DNA from 2 places in the Shewanella sp. Iso12 genome. Region 1 is predicted to be linked to the other one. Evidence: predicted binding sites of a transcription regulator. Region 1 holds the regulator's gene; the other holds the start of a gene.

What was found. The regulator sigma-54, encoded in region 1, starts transcription at its own class of promoters, with help from an activator protein. The targets are predictions, from matches to a motif close to GTTGGCACGNNNNTNGNNT.
Region 2: a site for sigma-54 is predicted at 1,770-1,788, ahead of HCX89_RS04355 (DUF3192 domain-containing protein). Genes of this name have one in related genera too.

The regions. Positions count from the first base shown of each region.
Region 1 covers NZ_JAAUHW010000012.1:8,308-12,157, reverse strand. Annotated here, with positions in the region: gene rapZ (RNase adapter RapZ) at 1-241, opposite strand, end outside; gene ptsN (PTS IIA-like nitrogen regulatory protein PtsN) at 238-681, opposite strand; gene hpf (ribosome hibernation promoting factor) at 684-971, opposite strand; gene HCX89_RS17530 (RNA polymerase factor sigma-54) at 1,003-2,466, opposite strand; gene lptB (LPS export ABC transporter ATP-binding protein) at 2,562-3,290, opposite strand; gene lptA (lipopolysaccharide transport periplasmic protein LptA) at 3,287-3,820, opposite strand; gene lptC (LPS export ABC transporter periplasmic protein LptC) at 3,807-3,850, opposite strand, start outside.
Region 2 covers NZ_JAAUHW010000002.1:87,261-91,110, forward strand. Annotated here, with positions in the region: gene syd (SecY-interacting protein) at 1-495, shown strand, start outside; gene HCX89_RS04345 (Zn-ribbon-containing protein) at 571-1,344, opposite strand; gene HCX89_RS04350 (hypothetical protein) at 1,344-1,682, opposite strand; gene HCX89_RS04355 (DUF3192 domain-containing protein) at 1,849-2,214, shown strand; gene HCX89_RS04360 (DUF2789 domain-containing protein) at 2,237-2,467, opposite strand; gene HCX89_RS04365 (GNAT family N-acetyltransferase) at 2,683-3,333, shown strand; gene HCX89_RS04370 (DUF962 domain-containing protein) at 3,346-3,651, shown strand.

The DNA.
Region 1 (3,850 bases):
TCAGTTGGGTGTTTTCCGGCAAGGCCGCTAACTGTTGTTCCAGCACTTTTTCCTGATCCGGCATATTGCGCACATCTATGCTGATGGCGACCAGATCATTGCTGCCACGGAGGTTTTCCAACAGGCTGCCTATCATGGGCAGGGGGAGATTATCCACACAGTAGTAACCCAGGTCTTCGAGTACCCTGAGGGCAACGGATTTTCCGGAACCGGAGCGGCCTGAGACTATGGCGAGTTTCATCCTGTGATCACCTGATAGAGTTCTGTTTCGTCGCTGGATTTTCGCAACTGCTTGAGTATCGCCTTATCGCTGAGCTTTTCAGCCATGGCGGACAGGGTACTCAGGTGTTGCTGACATTGATCTGCGGGCACCAAGAGGGCGAACAGTATGTCCACCGGCTGGTTGTCTATGGCATCGAAGGCGATAGGCTCTTCGCATTTGACCAGCACGGCAATCGGCTCTGTAATGTCCGGTAGTCTGCCATGCGGAATCGCAATACCATTACCTATACCTGTGCTCCCCATCTTTTCGCGGGCCAAAAGGCTTTCAAAAATCGCTTGAGAGGAAAGGGTGGGGTACTGGGCGCTAGCGAGATCGCTAATCAGCTCCAGTACCTTTTTCTTACTGCCCGGAGTGGCACAGGTAGTGCACTCCGGCCGCAGGATGGTACTCAGTTCCATCGTTAGTGTTTTGTCAGCTTTTCTTTGTGTTTAATGACCTGACGATCCAATTTATCAATCAGAACGTCGATGGCGGCATACATGTCGGCATGTTCAGAAGTTGCATAGACTTCGCCGCCTGTGAGGTGGATCTTGGCTTCGGCTATCTGTTGCAGTTTTTGTACATTGAGCACAACGTGCACATTATTGATCTGTTCGAAATGGCGTTCAAGTTTAGAAAACTTACTTTCCACGTAGTCACGCAGTGAGTCGGTGATCTCGATATGATGTCCTGTCAGGTTGATTTGCATAGAAAGATTCCTCCAATTTCCAACTGTGGATTTATAAACTCTTACGCTGGTTCGACGGTGGTATCATCATAGCCTCGCGATACTTGGCTATGGTGCGTCTTGCAACGTTGATTCCCTGTTCTGCCAGAAGTTGCGCCATCTTGCTGTCGCTCAAAGGCTTCTTCTGGTTTTCCGCTGCCACGAGCTTCTTGATAAAAGCCCTGATCGCCGTGGAAGAGCATTCTCCGCCATCTTCGGTGCCGACATGGCTGGAGAAGAAGTACTTCAATTCAAATATTCCCCTGGGGGTATGCATATACTTTTGAGTGGTGACCCTGGAGATGGTCGATTCATGCATCTCGACCGCCTCGGCAATATCGTTGAGCACCATGGGTTTCATGGCTTCTTCACCATATTCAAAAAATCCCTGCTGGAACTGCACTATACAGTTGGCCACCTTGAGCAGGGTGTCGTTGCGGCTCTCCAGGCTCTTGATAAACCATTTGGCTTCCTGAAGATGACCACGAATAAACTGGCTGTCTGATTGACTGCGGGCGCTACGAGCCATGGCAGCATACTGCTGATTGATCCCGAGTTTGGGCATACAGTCCGGGTTGAGTTCTACTACCCAGCGGCCGTTTTTCTTCCAGACGCTGACATCAGGGATCACATATTCCTCGTCCATCGGCTGCACCAGCAAGCCGGGGCGGGGATTGAGACTCTGGATAAGGTTGATGGCGTCACGCAGCTGATCTTCCTTGAGCCTGGTCTTGCGCATCAGGGTGCGGAAATCACGGGCGGCAATGAGATCCAGATGTTCGTCAATCAACAAGCGGGCGTCGGCCAGATGCGGGGTGTCTGCGTTGAACTGTTGCAACTGGATCAGCAGGCATTCGCGCAGATCTCTGGAGGCGATGCCGACAGGATCGAAGTGCTGGATCCGCTTGAGTACTGCCTCGACTTCATCGAGCTCAATCTCAGGGTTGCCCATGGCTTCGAGGATCTCCTCTGTGCTCTGGGTCAGATAACCCTGCTCGTCGATGGCATCAATAATGGCGGTGGCAATGGCGTCGTCGGTATCGGAAAACGGGGTCAGGTTCTTCTGCCATTCCAGATGTTCATAGAGCCCTTCGCTGGTTTCCCCCTGGAAGGGCATATCATCTTCACGGCCCATGGCCGGCCCGGAGGCGCTGGCGGCGGTAAAGACTTCGTCCCAGGTGGTATCCATAGGTAATTCATCCGGCATAGACTCATTGTTCAATGCCTCTGAGGTTTCTACCGTGGAACCATCTTCCTGCTTGGCGCTCAACTCGCCGGCGTCGTTTTCCTTGTGGTTGTCGTCGATAGCGTCATCCTGGTTGTCCTCGGCCATTTCCAACAGAGGGTTGGCTTCCAAGGCTTCCTGGATTTCCTGCTGCAGCTCAAGGGACGACAGTTGCAGCAGGCGAATAGCCTGTTGCAACTGAGGTGTCATGGTCAACTGTTGACCCAGTTTGAGCTGGAGTGACGCTTTCATTATACCGCTAATCCCTACTCGTTATTTTTCAAGGAAAAAATTCAATAATAACAAACTATAATACCCGGAATTGCCACCGGATGACATGATCCTAACTATAGCCTGAATTGTTCGCCTAAGTACACAGCACGCACTTGCTGGTTGTCCAAGATTTCAGCGGGTGTGCCCTCGGCGATCAACTGCCCATGGCTGACTATGTAGGCTCGCTCACAAACGTCGAGTGTTTCGCGAACATTGTGGTCTGTGATCAGCACTCCCAAACCGCGGGACTTAAGCTGTTCGATGATTTTCTTGATATCGATAACTGAGATGGGATCCACACCGGCGAATGGCTCATCCAGCAGAATGAACTGTGGATTGGCGGCCAATGCCCGGGCGATTTCCACCCGGCGGCGTTCACCGCCGGAGAGGGACATCCCCAGGCTGTCACGTATGTGGGTAATATGGAATTCTTCCAGCAACTGTTCGAGCTGTTCCTCGCGCTTGTCGCTGTTGAGTTCTTTGCGGGTTTGCAGCACGGCCATGATGTTGTCATGCACCGACAGCTTGCGGAAAATACTGGCTTCCTGTGGCAGGTAGCCTATGCCTTTACGGGCTCGCAGGTGCATGGGATCCAGGGTCAGCTCGTCGTCGTCAATGAAGATACGGCCCTTGTCACTCTGTACCAGCCCAACCACCATATAGAAGGTGGTGGTCTTGCCAGCCCCGTTGGGGCCCAGCAGCCCCACGATTTGGCCGGTATTGACCGACAGGCTGACGTCTTTGACGACGTTGCGCTTTTTGTAACTCTTTGCCAGATTCTGTGCCGTCAGGGTGCTGGTCATTGCGGCTCCTGCTGCTGTTCTTTCTTGTTGAGATCCTGATAGTTTTCTGGCTGGATAACAGTGGTTACCCTGTCTTGGCCTTTGCCGCTGCTTTCCGCTTCCAACTGCTGCTTGTTGATGTCGTAGACTATCTTCTCGGCGGTCACTTCACTGCCGTCCTGTTCTACTTTGGCCTGGCCCAGCAGGGTCATGATACGGCTGTCTATGTTGTAGTGGATCTCTTTGGCCTTGGCACTGGCCAGACGGCCGTCTTCCAGTTTCTGGGTATAGGTAGCGGGTGAGCCCTTGGCCACCAGGATCCGTTCGCCACTCTTGTCTTCAGTGTAAGCCGTGAGTTCATCGGCCAGCAGTTTCAAACTGCCCTGGGTGACTGTGACAGGCCCGCCGTATACCACACGCTTGTTTTTGATATCGGCAAACTGATTGGCGGCGCTGATCTGTACTTTTTGCAGCAGATCTTCTTCAATGGCCACCGCCGACAGGCTTGTGATGCACAAGAGGGCACCGATAAAAAGCTTACTTGGTTTCATAGGTTCCTTTCACCTGACTGGTCAGCTTCA
Region 2 (3,850 bases), on a different contig from region 1:
CAGACTATTCGCCGTGAACAGCCAGGCAGTTTTGCCAATGTCAGTCATGCGCTGGAGTTGCCGTTGCATGCCGATATCGACGAGTTTTATGGACAGTTTTTTGCCGCGCATCTGTTGTTTGAAGCCGATTTCGGCGAAGGGGAACTACTGCAGCCCTGGAGCCAGGACGATTTTGAGTTTCTGCAGCAGAATCTGATTGGGCACCTGATGATGAAACGCAAGCTCAAGCAGCCACCGACCTGGTTTATCGGTCTGTTGGGGCAAGGTGATGAGATGATCTGCGTGGATAATGAAACCGGTGCTGTCTGGCGTGAGACCCCGGGTGAGCTCCCCTCAAAGAAGCTGGCAGACAGTCTGGAAGAGTTTCTCGCTTTGTTGCGCCCCAGAGTGGCGCCGGCGGTTGAGCCTGTGGAGCCGGCAATGGCGAATGTCGACCATCCCGGTCTCTGGGCGCGGATGAAGCTTATGTGGCAACACCTGTTTTCCCGCCGCTGACAGTCGGGGTTACCACAATCACTATTGATTGATGATCACTGCTATTGATGATCCTAGACTATTGATTGTCCCAGTTTATTGATGATCCCAGGAGAGGTTGGAGACTATCCGGCAGTTGTCACAGCGGAAATGAAACAGATCCAGCAACGGGCTGGGTTGGCGCCAGTCCGGGTTGCCGCAACGGGGGCAAGGACGGGCCAATTCGGCTTGCTTACTCTCTCCCCCGACCCGGTAAAGGTAGTAATAGGTAGGAATTTTGGTCAGATATTCGATACGGCCGCGCAGATCCCAGCCGCGGCGGAACAGATCGCTATCCGGGCTGGAAAGCTCCTCAAGTGCGGCAAATTCGGCCTTGGTTGCTGCGGCCATCTGCAGTTCATCACAGGCTTGCCACTCGGTTTGCCAACGGATCACCCGCTTGTGATCGCCGTTGAAGGTCGCGGGAATGCGGTAGAGTGGAATGGGTAGCAAGTTATCGCCGCTGCGCAGCGGCGAGCACATATGCACATAGCTGGTATAAAGCAGCTGCCAACTTGGGGGCTCCAGGGTGCTGACCTCGGAATTGATATCCTGACCTATGAGCTTTTCCTTGGGGGCCAGCAGTTTGACCTCGGTTAACTGCTGCAACGCCTGTTTGGCCCAGGGACTGTTGTGCCTGTTGGCCAGACTGGTTTCTTCCGGTAGCAGCAGCCTGACTCTGAACTCCCCGTCCCTAAAGGCCACCGCAAATTCCCGTCCCAATACCTGACCGTTGGCCCGCCAGGCCTCAAGCAGGGTATTGATGGCTTTTTCTGCGGCGCTGATAGTGGTGTTGGCAAAGCATTCAAACCTGAGTTCGCAGACAAACATTATTGCTGTTCCTCAAGCTTGGCGAGTCTTTGCTGCAAGGCCGCGAATTCTTGTTTCAGTTGCTGCTGTTCCTGGCGTAGCTGGCTGATTTCCTGCTGGAGAACTTCTACTGTGGTGACAGCTTGTTGTGGCACGGTTTCTTGCAGTTGAGGTGCGTCTTCAAGCTGTTTTTCCCGTTCACTCTCTGGCAGGGATTTGAAACGCTGCAGACCTTCAACCAGCAGTGGCATTGGTAACTTGTTGCCGAGTCTTGCCTTAATCAGTGCCAGAGAGGGAGTATGGCCGCTTTGGGCTACTGCCGCCGCGGCGGCCATGACCTGTTCCAGTGGAGTGGACATCTTGGTAAAAAACCTCACATTTTCGCGAATAGTTACATAGTGCAGCAGTTGTTTGCTTTTATCATTTTGATATTTATCAGTTTATTTGTTGGCCTGCATGTTGCATAGCGTTTGCTGCATTTGCTTAACAAAAGTCAACATTTGATAAATATAACAAGGAGTGACAATGAACAAGTTATTACTGCCACTGATGGGGATTGCAAGCTTAGGGCTTAGTGCCTGTGTGGTCAATGTCGGCGATCACGAAGCCAACTGGGATGAAAAGGAGTCCTGGCAATTGCAGCAACAGCAAAATCAGCAACAACTGGCCAAGTTGACTCTGGGAATGGATCAGCAACAGGTGCAGCAGCTCATGGGGCAGGCCGACTTTAATGAAGCCTTTCTCTCCAATGATCAGCAAGTACAGGTACTATTTTACCGTACCCGCCACAGACACAGTGATGGCAAGACCACCAAGGATGAGTGCACCCCCTTGGTGTTTCGCGATCAACAACTGATTGGCTGGGGCGATAAGGCTTACGCGCAGCTGTAATTCACACTCATCCCAATTTCAATCAACTCCTGAGCTGGGCGTCCAAATGGTCTATGGTGTCTGACCATTGGGCGTCCTCGGCCAGAGCCTCTGTTAAAAAAGTGCGCTGCGCTTCATTCCAGAATGGTGCATCCACCAGTTTGACTCCCTCGGGGATAGAATGTGCGCCGATAAAGCCTTCTATCGCCTTACTGCTGCTGGGGAGTCCCAATTGCTCAAATAAATGGGCCAAGTCTGTGTGGGTGGTATCCATATTCTGACCTCCAGAAGTCCTGACATATCTTGTCAAGGTGATGAGTGAACAAGCCTTAATAAAACAGATAGTAAGCCTTATTCCTTCCCCTTAGCTTATACCAATCTGCCTAAAGATGAAGTGACAATGTCTGGCAAGCAAGATCAAGATATTGCACTTTGATCCAATATTGTTAAATTGGAAATTGCCCTTTTGGCTGACAAGGACAACAACAAATGGAAACCCAGACTCCCGATTCTCTGCGTGCCGTCTACCTGACAGCGGAAGATTTGCGCCTGGCCGCATCAATTCTCTATAACGCCTATCACGATGATGCGTTTTTTCAGCAGACCTTGCCGGCCGCCAATGCCGTCGAATATGAACAAAAGCTCAGAGCCGCGATCCGTGAAGAGCTCAATGAGCTTTGGCAACAGGAGCAGCCTCTTATTGGGTTGTTCGACGCTGAGCGCTTGATTGGGGTTGCCTGCGTGGTGACCTCATCACTTCCCCAAGGGGAGGGACGCTATTGGCATTGGCGTTTGAAAATGCTGCTGGGGACAGGCTGGCAATCGACGCAGAAGTTGATGCAGAAGGAGAATTCAATTCTGGAGCACCTGCCGGCTACTGAATACGGCATTATACAGTTCATTGCAGTAGCTTTAACCGAGCAGCGCAAGGGTTATGGCAAGTTGCTCGTCCAGGCGGTATTGGGTTGGTGTGATGAGCAGCCGGAGCTGGAAGGGGTTGGAGTCTTTGTGACTGAGGATGGCCATTCTCATCTGTTCCGAGAGCAAGGCTTTGTACCCGTGGTTGAGCTCAATATAGGGCAGTTAACCGGAGAGTTGCTCTTTTACCACAGTCATACCGATGATGACGTCTACCAATAACAGGAGTTAAGAGTGGAGCAAAAGTACAAGAGTTTTGCTGAGTTTTATCCTTTCTATCTATCTCAGCATTCCGATCCCGTATGCCGAGGTTTGCATTATCTAGGTTCGACCTTGGTATTGCTTATTCTGTTATTCAGCCTGCTTAGTGGACAATTTGTATGGCTCTTGGCTCTGCCTGTGGTGGGTTATGGCTTTGCCTGGATTGGTCACTTTGGTTTTGAACACAATAAGCCGGCGACCTTTCAATACCCAGTCTACAGCTTGATGGCTGACTGGGTCATGTTGGCCCAATTTGTCAGTGGCAAACGTCGTTTCTGAGTGTTTTTGGTTATTTACCAGTACCAATGTGAGATATGTCTCACAAAGCTGTGCGACAAACATAAGACTTATTGGCTGTTCTTACTGGCGAATAATTAAATATTGTTAATAAACAAGTGATTAGCATTTCATTAGCGACTGCTGAATATTTGTCATTCCCAGCCTGTTCTAAAATTGACCATCTCAAAGAGGGGTCCTT